Regions from separate parts of the Billgrantia sulfidoxydans genome, predicted to be linked through region 3. Evidence: predicted binding sites of a transcription regulator. Region 3 holds the regulator's gene; each other region holds the start of a gene.
The links. The regulator sigma-54, encoded in region 3, starts transcription at its own class of promoters, with help from an activator protein. The targets are predictions, from matches to a motif close to TGGCACNNNNNTTGCTNT.

Region 1: urtA (urea ABC transporter substrate-binding protein) is a predicted target of sigma-54. The motif match lies at 2,351-2,368, and genes of this name have one in related genera.
Region 2: HNO51_RS05580 (formate/nitrite transporter family protein) is a predicted target of sigma-54. The motif match lies at 2,299-2,316, and genes of this name have one in related genera.
Region 4: HNO51_RS20170 (P-II family nitrogen regulator) is a predicted target of sigma-54. The motif match lies at 2,651-2,668, and genes of this name have one in related genera.

The regions. Positions count from the first base shown of each region.
Region 1 is NZ_CP053381.1:1,984,126-1,989,162, reverse strand. Features, by position in the region: gene urtB (urea ABC transporter permease subunit UrtB) at 1-718, opposite strand, end outside; gene urtA (urea ABC transporter substrate-binding protein) at 894-2,219, opposite strand; gene HNO51_RS09250 (tripartite tricarboxylate transporter permease) at 2,590-4,122, opposite strand; gene HNO51_RS09245 (tripartite tricarboxylate transporter TctB family protein) at 4,122-4,574, opposite strand; gene HNO51_RS09240 (Bug family tripartite tricarboxylate transporter substrate binding protein) at 4,574-5,037, opposite strand, start outside.
Region 2 is NZ_CP053381.1:1,167,810-1,172,846, forward strand. Features, by position in the region: gene HNO51_RS05570 (nitrate reductase) at 1-1,228, shown strand, start outside; gene cobA (uroporphyrinogen-III C-methyltransferase) at 1,188-2,144, shown strand; gene HNO51_RS05580 (formate/nitrite transporter family protein) at 2,507-3,316, shown strand; gene HNO51_RS05585 (bifunctional protein-serine/threonine kinase/phosphatase) at 3,318-5,037, shown strand, end outside.
Region 3 is NZ_CP053381.1:2,865,183-2,870,219, reverse strand. Features, by position in the region: gene rapZ (RNase adapter RapZ) at 1-626, opposite strand, end outside; gene ptsN (PTS IIA-like nitrogen regulatory protein PtsN) at 672-1,142, opposite strand; gene hpf (ribosome hibernation-promoting factor, HPF/YfiA family) at 1,149-1,457, opposite strand; gene HNO51_RS13295 (RNA polymerase factor sigma-54) at 1,566-2,993, opposite strand; gene lptB (LPS export ABC transporter ATP-binding protein) at 3,152-3,877, opposite strand; gene lptA (lipopolysaccharide transport periplasmic protein LptA) at 3,885-4,424, opposite strand; gene lptC (LPS export ABC transporter periplasmic protein LptC) at 4,421-5,037, opposite strand, start outside.
Region 4 is NZ_CP053381.1:4,328,679-4,333,715, reverse strand. Features, by position in the region: gene HNO51_RS20185 (ferredoxin--NADP reductase) at 1-130, shown strand, start outside; gene glnK (P-II family nitrogen regulator) at 406-744, opposite strand; gene HNO51_RS20175 (ammonium transporter) at 883-2,208, opposite strand; gene HNO51_RS20170 (P-II family nitrogen regulator) at 2,254-2,592, opposite strand; gene HNO51_RS20165 (accessory factor UbiK family protein) at 2,880-3,236, shown strand; gene HNO51_RS20160 (YifB family Mg chelatase-like AAA ATPase) at 3,312-4,817, shown strand; gene HNO51_RS20155 (hypothetical protein) at 4,824-5,037, opposite strand, start outside.

The DNA of each region.
Region 1 (5,037 bases), 880 kb from region 3:
CACGGTTGACCTTGAGCTTCTGCTCGATGCCGTTGAGCGCCTCACGAGCGGCGTCGACCAACGCAGGATCGTCACTGTTGAGTACACGATTGAGCGCCACCCGGACCCGCGGATGCAGACTGCCGCGCAGCTCCTCGACCGCTTCGACCTCGCCCTGCTCCAGGCGATGGATGGCCAGAGCCTGGAGCAGGCGTTCACGCACCTGTGCATCCGGCTCCGTCTCGATCACCTCGGCCAGGGGTCCGGCCAGGTCGCTGTCGACCTCGCCCAGCAACCGCTCTGCAGAAGCGCGGCGCAACCCGACATCGGCGGCATAGAGATCGACCACGGCGATGGCGCTGCGCAGTTGGTTGCGCAGCGCGTTATTGATGCCGATGCGGTCCAGGTCGCGGCGCGACATCTCGCCCAGGGCCTCGCCGCTCAGGGCGTCCTCGACCGGCCACTGGCGGCCCGAGTTGTCGAGCACCACCACGAAGCGGCCGTCGTCGGTGCGCTGCAGGCGGCCATCGAGCAAGGCCTGGAGCCAGCCCCGGGCGCGGGGGTCGTCGCTGCGCACGATGCCCTCGATGGCCTCACCCTTGGCGGTAAACGACGACACGTCCAGCGCCGCAAGCAGCGCCTGTGCCGTTGAATCGTCGAACCTCTCGGCGTCCTGCGCGGATGCGGGAGCGGCCAGGGTAAGGCCAAGCACGATGACCAGGGCCATGACGAGAACCATCAGCCACGAACCCCTTGTCGCCGTGTGCATGGGCTCGCTGTCTTCGGCGGCGCTGCCGGCCTTCGCCCCGGCCGCCACTGGCCAGGCCACGGGGGGATATCTCATCGGAGCGTTCCTCGGAATCGGTGAAGAAGGCGTGCTCCCCCGCTGCCTGGCAGCGGGGGCCATGCTGTAGTTACTCGGCGAGCGCCACTTCCGCTTCTTCGGCCGCGTTGCTGCCGCCGCAGCTGCCGTTGACCACGTTGAAGTTGCCGCACTCCATGGGCAGGCGCCAATCGGCGATCAGGTCCCGCGAGCCGGGCAGGTAATCGGACCAGGCATCGCCGGCCACAGTCGCCGGCGTCTGCCACACGATGTCGAACTGGCCATTGTCCTGGACCTCGCCGATCAGCACCGGCTTGGTGATGTGGTGGTTGGGCATCATCGCCGCATAGCCGCCGGTCAGGTTGGGCACGGTCACGCCGATGATGGCGTCCTTGACCGCGTCGACGTCGGTGGTGCCGGCCTTGCGCACCGCCTCGGCCCACATGTTGAAGCCGATGTAATGCGCTTCCATGGGGTCGTTGGTCACCGCCTCCTCGTCGCCGGTGTAATCGATCCAGGCGTCGATGAAGTCGTAGTTGGCGTCGCTGTCGACGCTCATGAAATAGTTCCACGCCGCCAGGTGACCCACCAGCGGGCCGGTATCGATGCCGGAGAGCTCCTGCTCACCCACCGAGAAGGCGATGACCGGAATGTCGGCGGCGTCGATGCCCTGGTTGGCCAGCTCGCGATAGAACGGGACGTTGGCGTCGCCGTTGATGGTCGAGACCACCGCGGTCTTCTTGCCCTCGCTGCCGAAGCGGCGCACCTCGGCGACGATGTTCTGCCAGTCGGAGTGACCGAACGGTGTGTAGTCGATCATGATGTCCTCGTCGGCGAGGCCGTGCTCCTCCTTGAGGAAGGCTTCGAGGATGCGGTTGGTGGTGCGCGGGTAGACGTAATCGGTGCCGAGCAGCACGAAGCGCTCCACGCCCACCTCGTTGATCAGGTACTCCACCGCCGGGATGGCCTGCTGGTTGGGCGCGGCTCCGGTATAGAAGACGTTCTCGGAGGACTCCTCGCCCTCGTACTGCACCGGATAGAACAGCAGGCCGTTGAGCTCCTCGAACACCGGCAGCACCGCCTTGCGCGACACCGAGGTCCAGTTGCCGAACACCACATCCACCTCGTGCTGCTCGAGCAGCTCGCGGGCACGCTCGGCGAACAGCGGCCAGTTGGAGGCCGGGTCGACCACCACCGCCTCGAGCTGACGGCCCAACAGGCCGCCCTGCTCGTTCTGCTGCGCGATCAGCATCTCGACGGTGTCCTTCAGGGTCGATTCGCTGATCGCCATGGTGCCGGACAGCGAGTGCAGGATCCCCACCTTGATGGGCTCTTCCTGGGCCAGCGCCTGGCCAGTACCACCGAGGGACGCCGCCGCAAACAGGGCTGCGGCCACAGCGCGGGACGGGGAAGACATGAGGCGAACGGGGAAAAGCATGTTGCGACGGGAAGCGTTCACGCGAACCTCCTTGCGCCCTCCTGCGGGAGGGACTTGTTGTAAAGGTCATGCACGGCCGACACCGGCCGCACAGCACTAGGCTTCCTGCCTATGCAACGCTTGCGCCATCAGGCGAAGAAATTCGAAGAACTCTTTTCATACAGAAGATTACGGCGCCTTTACGCCCCTTGACGATCCTGCCGGCGCACCGCCGCCGTGCATTCGGCAGGCGCCGGTTGCGCCGGCAAGGATCGCCTGCACTGCCACAGCGCACCAGACCGGTGCGTCATAACGAAGACAGGGGCGCCGATCGCTCGGCGCCCCTGCGGGGTGGTAGGCATTGCCGGGCTCAGTCGCCTTCCGGATTCCCTGCGGTGGCAGCGGTTGCCACCTTCATCCGGCGGCGCAGGATGGGGCCGACGATGTAGGGCAGAATTAACCCCACGGCAGCAAACACCCACAGGCCGATGGCCAGGCCGCTGTTCCAGAGAATGGTCCAGTCGCCGTCGGAGATATCCATGGCGTGGCGCAGGTTCTTCTCCATCTCCGGCCCCAGCAGCAAACCGAGGATGATCGGCACCAGCGGAATCTCCAGCTTGCGCAGCACGTAGCCGGCGACGCCGAAGGCCACCATGAAGTAGAGGTCGAAGGTGGTGTTGCTGATCGAGTAGATCCCGACGAAGGCGATCATCGTCACACACGGCAGCAGGTACATCGGCGGCACCGACAGAAGCTTGACGAAGATGCCCACCAGCGGGATGTTGAGGATCAGCAGCAGGAAGTTGCCAATCAGCAGCGCGGCGATCACGCCCCACACGATGTCCGCGTTCTGGGTGAACATCAGCGGGCCAGGGGTGATGTTGAGCGAGATCAGCAGCGCCAGCAGCACCGCGGTGGTGCCGCTGCCCGGCACGCCCAGCGTCAGCATCGGTACCAGCGCACCGCTCGAGGCACCGTTGTTGCCCGCTTCGGGGCCGGCCACGCCACGCGGGTCGCCCTGGCCGAAGAAGCCTTTCTTGCCGACCGCCTTTTTCTCCAGCGTATAGCCGATGAAGCTGCCGAGCGACGCCCCGGCACCGGGCAGCACGCCGGCGATGAAGCCGAGGATACCGCCGCGCACGCTCGACGGCAGGATGTTGCGTATGTCGGCCCAGCTCAGCTTGAGCTTGTTGACGGCCATCTTCGCCTTGCCGCCGCCGGCGCGCTCCTCGATGAAGAACAGCAGCTCCGAGATAGCGAACAGGCCGACGATGGCGATGATGAAGTCGATACCCTCGTAGAGCTCCAGGGTCCCGAAGGTGTAACGCTGCACGCCGGTGGAGTCGATCCCCACGGTGGCTACCATCAAGCCCAGGCAGGCCGCCACCACGGTCTTCACCGGGTTCTTGCCGGTGATGCCGCCCAGGGTGGCGAAGGCCAGCAGGAACAGCGCGAAGTACTCGGCCGGACCGAAGGTGAGCGCGAACCGCGCCAGCACCGGCGCCAGCAGGATCAGGCCGACGGTGGCGATCAGGCTGCCGATGAAGGAAGCGATGGCGGAAATCGCCAGCGCCTCGGCGGCCTTGCCCTGCTGCGCCATGGGGTAGCCGTCGAGGCAGGTCATCATGGCCGGTTCGTCGCCGGGAATGTTGAGCAGGATCGACGAGATGCGCCCGCCGTACATGGCCCCGGCGTAGACCGCGGTAAGCATGATCAGCGCGGTTTCCGGACGCAGCCCCAGGGAGAAAGCCAGCGGGATCAGGATGGCCACGCCGTTGGCCGGCCCGAGGCCCGGCAGCGCGCCGATCAGCGTGCCGAGGAAGGCCCCCATCAGGGCAAACATCAGGTTGTGCGGGGCAAGGGCAACCCCGAAGCCATCGATCAGAAAGCCGAGGGTTTCCATCAGCTCACCTCCAGGAACGAGAGCAGGCCCAGCGGCAACGCGAGGTCGAGGGCGAAATTGAACAGCAGGAACACCACCACGCCCGATGCCGCCCCGACCAGGTAGGCATTGAGCACCTTCGCCCCCATGCGCCAGCACAGCGTGCCGATGGCCAGCGTGGTGCTGAGGATGAAGCCGAGCGGTTCGAGGAGCATGGCGTAGAGCACCAGCACGACCACGGCGACGATCAGCTCAACGCCGGTGCGGCTCCATGGCCAGGCATTGTCCGGGTCGGGCCGCACGATCAGGTAGAGGCTGGAAAGCCCCAGCACGACGGCCAGCAAGGTGGGAAAAGTGCCGGGGGCAATCCCCTCGGCACCACCGAACGGTTCGGGGAACTGGCTGGCGCCCCAGCCGTACGCGACGGCCAGGACGATCAGCAGCACACCGAAGATGCGGTCGTTGAAGGTCATCACTGGATCAGCCCGATGTCCTTGGAGAGGGTCTCGATATCGTCGATCTGCTCGGTGACGAAGGTCTCGAACTCACCGGCGCTCATGTGGAACGGCATCAGTCCATTGTTGGTCATGATGTCCTGCCATTCCTGGCTCTCGTAGATGGTGTCCATGGCGTCGATCCAGTACTGCTTGGCCTCGTCGGAGATGTCAGCCGGCATGTAGAAGCCGCGCCAGTTGGGGCCGACCGCATCGATACCCTGCTCCTTGGCGGTGGGAATGTCGGCGAAGTCGCCCGGCAGGCGCTCGTCGGAGAGCACTGCCAGCACGCGCAGGTCACCGGACTCCATGAAACCCTGCGCCTCGCTGATGTCGCCGGTGAAGGCATCCACATGGCCGCCCACGACCTGGGTCATCGCCTCGCCGCCGTTGTTGTAGGAGAGATAGGGAATACGCGGCAGCTCATCGACGCCGGCGGCGT
Region 2 (5,037 bases), 1.7 Mb from region 3:
CTTCGAGAATGCGGGGGAGGGGCGCAGGCTGTTCGACATTTCCGGCCTGGTCGGGCTCGACCGGGCCGCTTACGAGGCCCTGGCGCCGATCCAGTGGCCGGTGAACGCCGCTGCCCCCCACGGCACCGCCCGGCTGTTCACCGATGGCCGCTTCGCCACGCCGGACGGCCTCGCGCGGATGCTGCCGGTGCGCCCGCGCCCGCCGGCACAGGCGCTCGACGCCGCGCGGCCGCTGCGGCTCAACACCGGGCGCGTGCGCGACCAATGGCACACCATGACCCGCACCGGCCGTGCACCGCGGCTGATGAATCACCGCGCCGAGCCGTTCATCGAGCTCACCCCGGAAGACGCCGCCGAGTGGGGCGTGGCGGAGCATGGCCTGGCGCGCCTGGCGGGAGCGGGCGGCGACTATGTCGGCCGGGTGCGGGTGTCGCGTGGGCAGCGTCGCGGCGAGGTGTTCGTGCCGATGCACTGGAGCGGCTACTTCAGCGGCACGGCGCGCATGGGGGCGCTGCTCGAGGCGCACCTCGACCCCTTCTCCGGCCAGCCGGAATCGAAGCACGGCGCGGTGGCGCTGGCGCCGCTGGCGGTGGAATGGGAGGCCACCCTGCTGGTGGCCGACGACCTGGGCGTGGCGGAATCGAGCTGGTGCGACGAGAGCCGCTACTGGGCACGCATTCCGCTGCACGGCTGCCAGCGATGGCAGTTGGCTGGCGGCGAGAGCGCCTGCGGCGGGGTTGCGAAAAAAACGGCGCAGCGCGACTGGCTGACCTGGCTCGAGGCAACGCTGCCGGTGGCGCCGACGCTGTGGTGCACCGATCCGGCTACCGGAAGGCTGCGTGCCGCCGGGGTGGATGCCGCAGGGCGCCTGCGCTGGTGGCTGATGGCGGGGCCGCCGCTGGAGCTGCCCAACCTGGCCTGGCTCGATGCGCGCTTCGAGGAGGCCAGCGCCGGCGCGGGGCTCTCGGCGCAGCACCGCCGCCGCCTGCTGGCCGGTTGCGACGACGGCGCCGCCAACCAGGGGCCGGTGGTGTGCAGCTGCCATCAGGTGGGCCAACGCGCTATCCTAGAGGCCATCCGTGAAGGCGACGACAGCGTCGAGGCGTTGGGCGCCAGGCTGGCCTGCGGCACCCAGTGCGGAAGTTGCGTTCCCGAGCTGAAAGCGCTGATCGAAGAGGAGAAGGCCCATGCGAGCGCTGAGCCAATTGAAGTCACTGCTGTCGCCTGAGCTGTCGCGCCTGGCGCAGCGGCCCCGGGCGCTGGGGCAGGCGGCGTTCTCGCGTCTGCACGGCCTGGGCCATATCGTGCGTTCGCCGTTCGGCCGTTCCACGCGCGTCGAGGCGCCCACCCTGACGCTGGACGGCGAGTGCCGTGCCGGCCGGGTCTACCTGGTGGGGGCGGGCAGCGGCGACGTCGAGCTGCTCACGCTCAAGGCGGCGCGCCTGCTGCAGCAGGCCGAGGCGGTGGTCTACGACCGCCTGGTGGGCGACGACGTGCTGGCGCTGATTCCCGCCGGCCACGAGCGCTACTACGTGGGCAAGGAGCGTGGCCACCACAGCGTGCCCCAGGCCGAGATCGGCGCTTTGCTGGTGAGGCTGGCGCGGGAGGGCAAGTCGGTGGTGCGGCTCAAGGGCGGCGACCCCGGCGTATTCGGGCGCATGGGCGAGGAGCTCGCCGCACTGGCCGAGGCCGGCGTCGAGGCCGAGATCGTGCCGGGCATCACTGCTGCCTCGGCGGCCGCGGCCGGCATGGGCATCCCGCTCACCGACCGCGCCCACGCCCAGCAGCTGCGCTTCGTCACCGCCCAGCTGTGCCGCAAGGACGGCGAGCCCGACTGGGCCACCCTGGCGCGCCAGGACGAGACGCTGATCTTCTACATGGGCCTGACCAAGGTCGAGGCCATCTGTGCCGGGCTGCGCCGCAATGGGCTGCCCGACGACTGGCCGATCATGCTGGTGGCCAACGCCAGCCTGCCCGAGCAGGCGTCGCTGGTGGGCACCCTGGCCGACATGCCGGGCAAGCTGGCCGCCTCGCCGCTGCCTTCACCCTGCCTGATTGTGGTCGGCAGCGTGGTGCGCATGGTCGCGACCAGCCCGGCCGCTGCCCCGTCTGCCCAGACCAAGGGCCACATGCACCAAGAGTGAGCGACGACACGCCGGGATGCACCGGCGTGGCCGATCTCGCCCGGGGCATAGCGCCTCTCTGACCGCCGGTCGTCGAATCCCCGTGGCTGGCGGCATCGCTTGAGCCCCCCGCGGTTGCCTTCCGCTGGCTTCCTTGTCGCAGTTGCCAATGAGTTGGCACGCAACGTGCTTGTTCATGGCAGGGCTCTGCTGCCAATGCAGGCGGGCCGGCGGGATCAACGACGATCGCCGCTGCCTTTCTTCGCAGGCCCACGACAACGCGACGAACACAGGCAAAGGCGCCTGAAGCTTAAGAGCTTCAGGCGCCTTTGCGTTTGTCACGTCAGCCACGAGACGAGAGGCGCCACGCGCGTAAGAACGTTATGTCCTATCTGCTTCCTTCCGAGTTCGCGACCAAGATGGTGGATGCCGGCGAGTCCAAGCTCCACATGGCCACCCGGGACGTCCTGATCCGCGCCTTCATGGCGGGGGCCATCCTGGCCCTGGCCGCGGTGTTCGCGGTGACCATCACGGTCCAGACCGGTTCGGCCATCCTCGGGGCCGCGCTGTTCCCGGTCGGCTTCTGCATGCACTACCTGATGGGCTTCGACCTGCTGACCGGGGTCTTCGTACTGACGCCGCTGGCCTGGCTGGACCGGCGCCCCGGCGTCACCATCGAGAGGATCCTGATCCACTGGGGCAAGGTCTTCTGCGGCAACCTGGCCGGCGCCCTGACCGTGGCGGTGCTGATGGCGATCGTCTTCACTTACGGCTTCGCCACGCCGCCGGACGAGGTGGGGCAGAAGATCGCCGGTATCGGCCATGCCCGTACCGTGGGCTACAAGGAGTTTGGCGCGGCGGGCATGCTGACCATCCTGATTCGCGGCATCCTGTGCAACTGGATGGTCTCGCTCGGTGTCGTCGGGGCGATGATCTCGACCACGGTGGGCGGCAAGGTGATCGCCATGTGGATGCCGATCATGGTGTTCTTCTTCATGGGCTTCGAGCACTCCATCGTCAACATGTTCCTGTTCCCCTCGGCGCTGATGATGGGCGGCGACTTTTCGATCGCGGATTACCTGATCTGGAACGAGATCCCCGTGGTGGTAGGCAACCTGATCGGCGGGCTCTCGCTGACCGGGCTGACGCTCTACACCACCCACGTGCGCACGGCGCCGCTGCGCGATATCTGAGATGTCGGCTTTCGAACCCGGCCGGATGCTGCGGGTGTCGCTGGGCCAGTGCTCGGAGGCAGGGCGCAAGGCGGTCAACCAGGACTTCCACGGCGCCTACGTGCCCCGCGAACCGCAGCTTTCGAGCAAGGGCATCGTGGTGGCGCTGGCCGATGGCATCAGCAGCAGCGAAGTGAGCCGGGTTGCCAGCGAGGCGGCGGTGAAGGGGTTCATCGAGGACTACTACTCCACCGCCGAAAGCTGGACGGTGAAGACCTCGGCGCAGCGGGTGCTGGTGGCGACCAACTCCTGGCTGCACGCCCAGAGCCGGCGCAGCGAATACCGCTGGGATAAGGACCGGGGCTACGTCTGCACCTTCACCGCACTGGTGCTCAAGTCCGCCACGGCGCACGTTTTCCACGTCGGCGATGCGCGGCTCTATCGGCTTGCCGCTGGCCGCCTGGAGCCGCTGACCCGCGAGCACCGCGCCTGGGTGGCACCCGACAGAAGCTACCTCAGCCGGGCGATGGGCGTCAGCGAGCAGCTCGAGATCGATTACCTCGCGCTGCCCGTCGCGGCAGGGGAAACCTTCCTGCTGATGACCGACGGCATTCACGAGCACGTCGGCGAGGCGGCGATGCTGGCGGCGCTGGCCGAGCACGAAGGCGACCTGGACGCCGCTGCCGCCGCCATCGTGCAGGAGGCTTATGCCCAGGGCAGCGACGACAATCTGACGGTGCAGGTGGTGCGGGTCGAGGAAGTACCTCCGCCAGGGGCCGGCGAGATCGCCCCGGGAGCGGTGTCGCTGCCGTTTCCGCCAGCCCTCGCGCCGCGCATGGTGCTGGAGGGGTATCGCATCGTCAGGCAGCTCCATGCCAGCCACCGCAGTCACGCCTACCTGGCGGTGGACGAAGCCAGCGGCGAGCAGGTGGTGATCAAGATGCTCTCTACCGAGCTTCAGCAGGATCCCGCCCAGGTGGAACGCTTCCTGATGGAGGAGTGGATCGGCCGGCGCATCGACAGCGCGCATGTCGTCAAGCCGCACCGCTCGGAGCGTCGGCGCCAATATCTCTACAGCGTGACGGAATACATCGAGGGACAGACCCTGGCCCAGTGGTTGCGCGACCATCCGCACCCGGCCCTGGAGACGGTGCGCGGCCTCGTCGAACAGCTGGCCTGCGGCCTGCGTGCCTTCCATCGCCTGGAGATGGTGCACCAGGACCTTCGGCCGCTTAACGTGATGATCGATGCCACCGGCACGGTGAAGATCATCGACCTGGGGTCGGTGCGCGTGGGTGGGCTGGTTGAGACCGCTTCGGCGCAAGCGGGGGAGGTACCGCTGGGTACGCTGGCGTACACTGCGCCGGAGTGCTTTCTGGGCGAGCCGGCCACGCCACGCTCGGACCTGTACTCGCTGGCCGTGATCGCCTATCAGCTGCTCACCGGGGAGCTGCCCTACGGGACCCAGGTGGCCCAGGCGCGTACCCGCGCGGCGCAGCGGCGGCTGAGCTATCGCCCCGCGCTGGCCAGCAATCGCGAACTCCCGGCCTGGGTCGACGAGGTACTCAGGAAGGCGCTGCACCCCATGCCCGAGAAGCGCTTCGATGCACTGTCGGAGTTCGTCCACGAGCTGCGCCAGCCGAGCCGCGAGTTCCTCGCCCGGGCCCGCCCGCCGCTGATCGAACGCGACCCCGTACTGTTCTGGAAAGGCGTGGCCGCACTGCTGGCGCTGCTCGTTCTCG
Region 3 (5,037 bases):
CAGGGCTCCCTGCCGGTGGCCGAGCGCAATCGCGGGTCCCAGTAGGGGTTAGGCAGGCAGCGCGCGTCGAAGACGATATCGGCATCGAGCGGTACGCCGCCCTTGAAGCCGAACGACTCCACCGTCAGGGTCAACTGGTCGGCGCGATGGCTGGCCACCTGTTCGGTGATACGCCCGCGCAGGTCATGCACCGACAGCCGCGAGGTGTCGATGATCAGGTCCGCCAGGTTGCGAATGTCGCTCAGCGTGGCGTCTTCCGACTCGATGGCCTCGTTCAGGGTCATGTCCCGGCCGCGGGTCAGGGGGTGACGCCGTCGGGTCGCGGAGTAGCGTTCGAGGAGAATGCGGGCATCGGTGGTCAGGTAGATGACCTGGCAGTCGACCTGCTTGTTGCGCAGCTCCTCCAGCAGGCGCGGGAAGCGCTCCAGGGCGTGGGGGAGGTTGCGCGCATCGATGCTGACGGCGATGGAGGTCTGGATCGTGGGCGAGCTGCGTAGCTCATCCACCAGCGAGCCGAGCAGCATCGCCGGAAGGTTGTCGATGGCGTAGTAACCGATGTCCTCGAGCGCCTGCAGTGCGATCGACTTGCCGGAGCCGGAACGGCCGCTGATGATCACAAGCTGCATGAGGAATCTCCTGATCAGGGGCTGGCCGTACGGCGAGGGAAGCGGTCAGGCCGAGGACTGTCGTCGTATCGCTTCGACGAGACGCTCGTGGAGTTCACGCTGGCTCGTGCACTTGCGCAGCCGGGCGCGCGTCTCGGCGTCGTTCATGACGCTGGCTACTTGGCTCAGCAGCGACAGGTGCGTATCGTCGGCCTCTTCGGGCACCAGCAGCACGAACACCAGGTCGACCGGCTCGCCGTCGATGGCGTCGAAGTCGATGGGTTCGGCCAGCTTGAGAAAGGCGGCCACGGGGCTGTGGCAGTGGGGGCTGCGGGCATGAGGAATGGCCACGCCGTTGCCGATACCGGTGCTGCCCAGCCGCTCGCGCCCGACCAGTCTACCGAAGACCTCCTGGCTGTCGAGGCTCGGGGTGTTCTGCGCGATGAAGGTGCTGAAGAACTCCAGCACCCTCTTCTTGCTGCCTCCCGGAACGTCGAACAGAGCGCGTTCCGGGGGCAGGATGGTTTCCAGTGTCATGGCAACTCAGCGAACGCCGGCGCCCTGGGCGCGAGCCTGGGCCTTTTCCTTGTGTTTGACCAGTTGACGATCGAGCTTGTCGGTCAGCGCATCGATGGCGGCGTACATGTCCTGATCGGAAGCTTCGGCATGCAGATCGGCGCCGGCGGCATGCAGCGTGCAGGCGGCCTGCTGGCGCTCCTTCTCGATCGAGAGCGTGACCTGCACGTTGGTGATGTTGTCGTAATGTCGCTGGACGCGGTTCAGCTTCTCGCTCACGTAGTCACGCAGTGAATCGGTCAGCTCAACATGATGGCCGGTGATGTTGACTTGCATGACAAGCTCCTTCGTCCTTCGGGTGGTAGCTCGATTGTAACCCTTTTTCCTGCCCTGCATACCCCCTCGGGCGGCGGGATTGCCCGGGGTCAACATCACGTCGCGGGGTCAACGAAAACGCTTGCGCTCGCTCGATGAGGGGATGCCCAAGGCTTCGCGATACTTGGCCACCGTGCGGCGGGCGACCTGGATGCCATCCTCGGCCAGCAGATCCACCAGGCGGCTGTCGGAGAGCGGCTTGCGGGGCGGCTCGTCGGCGATGAGCTTGCGGATGCGGGCACGGATCGCGGTGCTGGAGTGGACGTCCCCGTCGCCGCTTCCGCCGACATGGCTGGAGAAGAAGTACTTCAGCTCGAAGACGCCTCGCGGAGTATGGATGAACTTCTGCGTCGTCACCCGCGAGATGGTCGATTCGTGCATCTCGACGGCCTGGGCGATGTCGGCCAGCACCAGCGGCTTCATGCCTTCCTCGCCCTGCTCGAGAAACTCGATCTGGCGCGCCATGATCTCCCGTCCCACCCGCAGAAGCGTGTCGTTGCGGCTGGCCAGGCTCTTTATCAGCCAGCGGGCCTCCTGCAGGTGATCCTTGAGGAACTGGTTGTCCTGGCTCTTGTCCGCACGCCGCACCAGGGCGACGTAGTCGGGCTGGATGCGCAGGCGCGGCAGGGCCTCGGCGTTGAGTTCCACGCGCCAGCCCGATTCGTCGTGATAGGCGACGAGGTCCGGGGTGACGTAGCTGCTGCCGACCTCGGCAAAGTCGCTGCCGGGGCGGGGATCCAGCGAGCGAACCAGGGCGATGACCTGGTCCAGCGACTCGTCGTCGAGACCCAGGCGACGCTTGAGCAGGCGGCGGTCGTCGGCAGCCAGCGCCTCGAGGAACTGGCGCACGAGACGGCGGGTCTGGGGCAGCAGTGGGGTATCATCGGGCAGCGCCGCCAGCTGCAGCATCAGGCACTCGCGCAGGTCGCGGGCGAACACGCCGGTGGGCTCGAACTGCTGCAATCGCAGCAGGACCTGCTCGACCTCCCGGGTGGGCAACCCCTCCAGGCCCTGACGGCGCAGGCCGTCGCGTATTTCCTCCAGGGGGTGGGCCAGGTAGCCGGCGGCGTCCACGGCGTCGATCAGGCTCTCGGCGATGAGGCGCTGGCGGTCGTTCAGGTCGGTCATCGCCAGCTGCCAGATCAGATGGCCGGCGAGGGTCTGCGCCGAGGCTTGGCGCTCGAAGTCCGGCCCCTCGCCGGTGGCGGCGCCTGAGCCGGAGCCCGTGCCGTGGTCGGGGTAGGTGTCCGTCCAGTCGCTGTCGGTGGAGAGTTCGCTGGGTATCTCGCTGGCCCAGTCGTCGCTCGGGGTTTCGCTGACGGCCTGTTCGCCGAAGCCGTCGTCGAGTTCCAGCATGGGGTTGGATTCCAGCGCCTGCTGGATCTCCTGGCGTAGGTCGAGGGTCGAGAGCTGCAGCAGGGCTATGGCCTGTTGCAGCTGGGGGGTCATGGTCAGCTGAGTGCCGACACGTAATTGCAGGGACGCTTTCATGGCCATGAGGGTAAGGCGCTCATCTGCCGGAAAAGCTCTACCCTAGACGGGTAGCCCATGACTTGCAAGAGAAATGGCTGCAATATGCATGCCAGTGAAAGTTTTTATCCCTGATTAGAATGTTTTAATGCGTCCCAGGTGCTTGCATAATGCAGTGGAGTGCGCTACAGGCGAAAGTCCTCGCCGAGATAGACCTCTCGCACCCGCTTGTTGGCCAGAATGGCCTCGGCGTTTCCATCGGCAATGATCTGGCCGTCGCCGACGATGTAGGCCGAGTCGCAGATGTCGAGGGTTTCACGGACGTTGTGGTCGGTGATCAACACCCCGATGTCGCGCGCCTTGAGCTGGCGGATGATGCCCTTGATCTCGCCCACCGAGATCGGGTCGACCCCGGCGAAGGGTTCATCGAGCAGGATGAAGGCCGGTTCGGTGGCCAGCGCCCGGGCGATCTCGACGCGGCGCCGTTCGCCGCCGGACAGGCTCATGCCCAGGTTGTCGCGGATGTGGGTGACGTGGAAATCTTCCAGCAGCTGCTCGAGCCTCTCCTGTCGCCCGCGGCGGTCGAGATCCCGGCGCGTCTCGAGGATGGCCATGATGTTGTCGGCTACCGACAGCTTGCGAAAGATCGATGCCTCCTGGGGCAGGTAGCCGATACCCGCCCGAGCCCGTTCGTGCATGGCGCTGTGCGAGAGGTCCCGGTCGTCGATGTGCACTTCACCGGCATCGGCCTTGACCAGACCGACGATCATGTAGAACGACGTGGTCTTGCCGGCCCCGTTGGGCCCGAGCAGGCCGACCACGCGGCCCTGCTCGATGGTGAGGCTGATGTCGTGGACCACGCGGCGACGCTTGTAGCTCTTGGCCAGGTGGCGGGCGTGCAGGGTCTTCATCGACATGTCAGCGCTCCGGCTGCAGGGTCATGCGAATGCGCTGGCTGCCTTCGACGCCCTCGCTCTGGGAGCGTGCCTGCACCACGCGGCGGTCGAGGAAGTACTCGAGGTAGCCGCCGTCGAAGGTGTCGCCGCCCTGGTGCAGCTCGGCGCGGTCGATCAGTTCCACACGGCGCTCGGCGACATGGTAGACAATGGTACGCCCCCAGCCGCGAACCACGGGTTGCTCGGGGTCGGGCTGCTGCTCGATGTAGGCGCGCTCGCCGCGGGCCGTGGCGCGCGAGAGTTCGCCGGCCGCATTGCGCTGAAACTCGACGCGGTCGCCGGTGAGTCGCATGCTGCCCTGGCGAATGTCGACATCGCCGGTGTAGACCGCGGTGCCGGCGCGATCGTCGAGGTCGAGCCGGTCGGCCTCGACCTCGATGGGCTGCTCGGCGTCGCGCTGCTGCGCCATGGCCGGCCCGATACTCGCCAGGCCGATCAGCGTCACGCTGGCCAGTGCCAGGGTGAATGGCCTGCGGAGGGTCGGGAGCCTGCATCGCTTCATGGCGTGAAATCCTCTAGGTTGACGGCGTCGGCTTGTCCCGACTGGGTGCCTTCCGGGACATGGTGGCCGCGCACATTGTCGGTCAAACGTGCCCGATTGTCATGAATCCAGGCGTCGAAGCGCTCGCCGCGCATGTGCTGGGGGGGTTGCTGCAGCAGGGCGGGCGTGTCGCTCCAGGCATGACCCACGTTGGCGTCGAAGTGCAGGGTCTCGGTGTCGAGCTGCCAGCGCTCCTCGGGCGCGAACAGCCGGGCGTCGCCCGAGAGCGTCAGCGGATTGCCGCCCGGGCCGAGACGGCCTTCCTCACCGCTCGCCTCCCAGCGCCGGTTGTCGCGGTCGATCAGATGGGCCAGGGGCGTGACGGCACGGGTGACGTCGTCATGGGGGGTGTGGACGAGTCGCGGGCTCTCCAGGCGCTGATGCGCCAGACCGGTGGCGTCGAAGCGGGTCAGCTGCGCCTGCTCCAGGTAATAGTCGGGTTCGCCGGCCTCGTCGGTGGGGACCGGGCCGGGGGCCGGGGCCTGCCAGGGATCCAGCCAGGCGATCAGGCCGCCGAGGATCACCAGCAGCAGGAACAGCCAGACACGAAACGAGGGGCGTGGCAACCGACGCA
Region 4 (5,037 bases), 1.5 Mb from region 3:
CATGATCTGCGGCAGCCCGGCGATGCTCGACGAGACCAGCGCGCTGCTCGACGACCTGGGCTTCAACATCTCGCCGCGCATGGGCGAACCCGGCGATTACGTCATCGAGCGCGCCTTCGTCGAGAAGTAAGCCTTGAGTTGCAAGATTGAAGAAAAGACCCCGGGCAGGCCCCCGGGGTTTTTTGTATAAGCTGTCTGGCTTCGAGCTTCGAGCTTCGAGCTTCGAGCTTCGAGCTTCGAGCTTCGAGCTTCGAGCTTCGAGCTTCGAGCTTCGAGCTTAGACTGCATCCTTGCCGGTTTCGCCGGTGCGGATGCGGAGGTGCGGCTTCCCGATCACCTGCTCCAGCGGGGTGATGAAGATCTTGCCGTCGCCGATCTTGCTGAATGTGTAGGCGCGACCTGGGTCTATACGGCATCCTTGCCGGTTTCGCCGGTGCGGATGCGGATCACCTGCTCCAGCGGGGTGATGAAGATCTTGCCGTCGCCGATCTTGCCGGTATTGGCGACCTGGGTGATGGCGTCGATCACCTGCTCGACGAGGTCGTCGTCGATGGCGATCTCGACCTTCACCTTGGGCAGGAAGTCGACCACGTACTCGGCGCCGCGGTAGAGCTCGGTATGGCCCTTCTGGCGGCCGAAGCCCTTCACTTCGGTGACGGTGATGCCCTGGACGCCGATCTCCGAAAGCGACTCGCGAACGTCGTCGAGCTTGAACGGCTTGATGATGGCAGTCACCAGTTTCATGGTCTGTTTCCTCATGGTCGGGCAGGGTCCGCAGCTCGGACCCGGATGATACGGGAGCGGTTGGCCTCAAGCATACACCGCCCTCGGCAGGAAGAAAAAAGGCTCCCCGCGGGGAGCCCTTTGACAAGCCTGTCGTGCCTACTCGACGTGGGGCTGGCCGAGCGGTGCGCCGACGCCGTAGCCGCCGGATTGCGGGCGTCCGCTGCTGCCGCCGTAGACCCGGGCGACGCTGAACTCGGGATAGGCCTCCATGCCGCATTCGGCCAGGTCGACCCCCTCGTACTCCTCCTCTTCGCTGACGCGAACGCCCATGAGCGCCTTGATGGCCAGCCATACCACCAGGCTGGCGACGAAGACCCAGGTGAAGATGGCGATCGCGCCGACGATCTGGGCGCCGAAGGAGGTGTCGGCGTCGGACAGCGGTACCGCCAGCAGGCCCCAGATGCCCACCACGCCATGCACCGAGATGGCGCCGACCGGGTCGTCGATCCTGAGCTTGTCGAGGGTGACGATGGCGGCCACCACGATCATCCCGCCCACGGCGCCGATCAGCGTGGCGCCCAGCGCCGAGGGGGTCAGCGGACCCGCGGTGATCGCCACCAGCCCGGCCAGGGCGCCGTTCAGCGCCATGGTCAGGTCGGCCTTGCGGAACCACAGCTTGGCCAGGACCAGCGCGGTGATCACACCGCCGGCGGCGGCGGCGTTGGTGTTGACCAGCACCTGGGCCACGTTGTTGGCCGAGGCGACGTCGGAGAGCTTGAGCTCGGAGCCGCCGTTGAAGCCGAACCAGCCCATCCACAGGATGAAGGTGCCGACGGTGGCCAGCGGCAGGTTGGCGCCGGGGATGGCGTGGATGCTGCCGTCCTTGCCGTACTTGCCCTTGCGCGGGCCGAGGATCAGCACGCCGGCCAGCGCCGCGGCCGCTCCGGCGAGGTGCACGATACCGGAGCCGGCATAGTCGGAGAAGCCCAGCTCGGAGAGCCAGCCACCGCCCCAGGTCCAGTAGCCCGAGACCGGATAGATGACGCCGGTCATGACCACCGCGAAGGCGAGGAAGGCCCACAGCTTCATGCGCTCGGCCACGGCGCCGGAGACGATCGACATGGCGGTGGCGACGAACACCACCTGGAAGAAGAAGTCGGCGCGCATGGAGTAGTAGGGGGCGTCGTCGCCGCCGGCGGTGACCGCGTCCACGCCGTTCTCGGCGCCGATCAGCACGCCCAGGTTGGGCAGGATGCCGCCGGCGTCGCTCGAGTACATGATGGCGTAGCCCACCAGCAGGTACATGGTGCAGGCGATGGCGAACAGGGCGATGTTCTTGGTCAGGATCTCGGCGGTGTTCTTGGCCCGTACCAGGCCCGCCTCGAGCATCGAGAAGCCGGCGGCCATCCACATCACCAGCACGCCGCATATCAGGAAATAGAAGGTGTCGAGCGCGTAGCTCAACTCGGCAAGTTCATTCATGGGGGTCTCCATCGCTCTTGTCTGCTCTTCTCTTGAGGGGAGCCGTTACACGGCCTCGGCGCCACGCTCGCCGGTGCGGATGCGAATGACATCCTCCAGCGGGGTCACGAAGACCTTGCCGTCGCCGATCTTGCCGCTGTTGGCCGCGCCGCAGATGGCGTCGAGCACGCCCTCGACGCGGGAGTCGTCCACGGCGACCTCGACCTTCACCTTGGGCAGGAAATCGACCACGTACTCGGCGCCGCGGTAGAGTTCGGTGTGGCCCTTCTGGCGCCCGAAGCCCTTCACTTCGGTCACGGTGATGCCCTGGACGCCGTTGTCGGCCAGCGCCTCGCGGACGTCGTCGAGCTTGAATGGCTTGATGATGGCGGTGATGAGCTTCATCGCGTCTCTCCCTGCTGGTAAAAGGGACGGCGGGGTCGCCGGCCGGCTGTACGCCATCCATGCGCGGATCGTGCCAAACCTCTCTTATTTTCGCGGAAACATAACGTTGCGGGCGGTTTTCGGCGTGTCTTGCGCCGCAATGGCGCAGCGGGTGCCGGGGATGTGCACCAAGGTGGTGCTGGCGTGTGGTGCGGCTGCGCCATGAGGGGGCGGGAGAAGGGCATGCGCCACGGCGGGGCCTTGCGTATGCTGTAGGGCAACATTCAGGCCAACAGGAGAAGCGCACCATGGCGAGTCAGGACCCCATCAGCCGGCTAGCGCAGCAGTTGGGCGAGCGCCTGCAGGGCGCGGCCCAGGCGCCGGAAGAGTTCCAGAAGGGCATTCAGCAGGTCGTACGCGGTGCCTTCGACCGCCTCGAGCTGGTGTCGCGGGAGGATTTCGACATCCTCATGGACGTGATGCAGCGCACGCGAATCCGCGTCGAGGCCCTCGAGCAGCAGGTAGCGGCACTGGAGAAGGCGCTGGCGGCCCGCGAGACGCCGGTGACCCAGGCGACCCTCGCGCCGGCCGGGCAGGGCGCCGCAGATGCCTCTCCCCCGCAGGATGCACCGAGCAACGCGGAGGACGACCAGGCCGAGCGCTGAGCCAGCGTGGAGAGCCCGTTGCGGCAGAGTGCTAGTATCTAGCCCTTACGCACATGGACTGCGAGGGACTGCGCGATGCTGGCGATCGTTGCCACACGGGCCGGCCTGGGGCTGGAAGCGCCCGAGGTGCAGGTCGAGGTACATCTGGCCAACGGCCTGCCGGGGATGACCCTGGTCGGCCTGCCCGAGGCCGCCGTCAAGGAGAGCCGCGAGCGGGTGCGTAGCGCCCTTACCAACGCCGGCTTCGATTTCCCCAATACGCGCAGGATCGTGCTCAACCTGGCGCCCGCCGACCTGCCCAAGGTCGGCGGGCGCTTCGATCTGCCCATTGCACTGGGCATCCTGGTGGCCTCCGGCCAGCTGCCCGGCGAGGCACTCGAAGGCATCGAGAGCGTCGGCGAGCTGGCGCTGGACGGCCGTCTGCGCCCCATCAACGGCGTGCTGCCCCTGGCGCTCGCCGCGCGCAAGGCCGGGCGCAAGCTGATCGTGCCCCGGGAGAATGCCGACGAGGCGGCGCTGGCCGGCGACCTTCAGGTGCTGCCGGCCGAGCACCTGCTCGAGGTGATGGCCCACCTGCTGGGGCAGGAGCCCATCGCCGCGCACCGTCTCGAAGCGCCACCCCTCGCCGACACCCGCGAGGGCGACCTGGCCGAGGTGCGCGGCCAGCACCAGGCCCGCCGCGCGCTGGAAATCGCCGCGGCCGGCTCGCACAACCTGCTCTTCGCGGGGCCACCCGGCACCGGCAAGACCATGCTGGCGAGCCGCCTGCCCGGTATCCTGCCCGAACTCACCGAGGAGGAGGCGCTGGAAGTCGCCGCCATCCGCTCGGTGTGCGGCCTGCCCCTGGCCGAGCAGTGGGGGCGCCGCCCTTTCCGCGCGCCGCACCACACCGCCAGCGCCGTGGCGCTGGTCGGCGGCGGCTCCTGGCCGCGGCCGGGCGAGATCTCGCTGGCCCACCACGGCGTGCTGTTTCTCGACGAGCTGCCCGAGTTCAGCCGTCACGTGCTTGAGGTGATGCGCGAGCCGATGGAGTCGGGCCGCATCCATATCGCTCGCGCCAACCACGAGCGCCGCTTCCCTGCCCGTTTCCAGCTGGTGGCCGCGATGAACCCGTGCCCCTGCGGTCACCTGGGCGACCCGCGCCAGGCCTGCCAGTGCACCGCGGCGCAGATCCAGCGCTACCAGTCGCGGCTCTCCGGGCCGCTGCTCGACCGCATCGACCTGCAGATCGAAGTGCCGGCGCTGCCGCCGGAGCAGCTCACCTCACGCGAGGTAGGCGAGAGCTCGGCGGAGGTGCGCGCCCGGGTCGTGGCCGCCCGCGAGCGGCAGTACGCCCGCGGCGCGCTCAACGCCCACCTGGGCGGGCGCGAACTGGAAGCGGCCTGCGCCCTGTCGACGGCCGACCGTGCCTGGCTGGCGGGGGTGCTCGAGCGCCTGCGTCTGTCGGCGCGCGCCTACCACCGGGTGCTGCGCGTGGCGCTGACGCTGGCCGATCTGGCCGCCAAGCCGCATCCGGAGCGCGGCGAGCTGATGGAGGCGATCGGCTACCGGCAGCTAGACCGCCAGCTCCGCCAGGCATAGGGGCTGCTACAACGCCGTGGCGTCGAAGGCACCCTCGATCTCGGTCTCCCACAGTGCACTCTCCGCGTCGGGGCGATAGAGCGACAGGGTGAGGCGGTAGGGCAACAGGTCTCGGTCGGAGAGGGTCAGGCGGGGGGCGGTGGCTTCCAGGCGGCTCTCCATGCGCCACTGGTGGTCGCCGCCCTCGCCGCTCATGGCGGGCCGCCAGTCGAGCACCTGG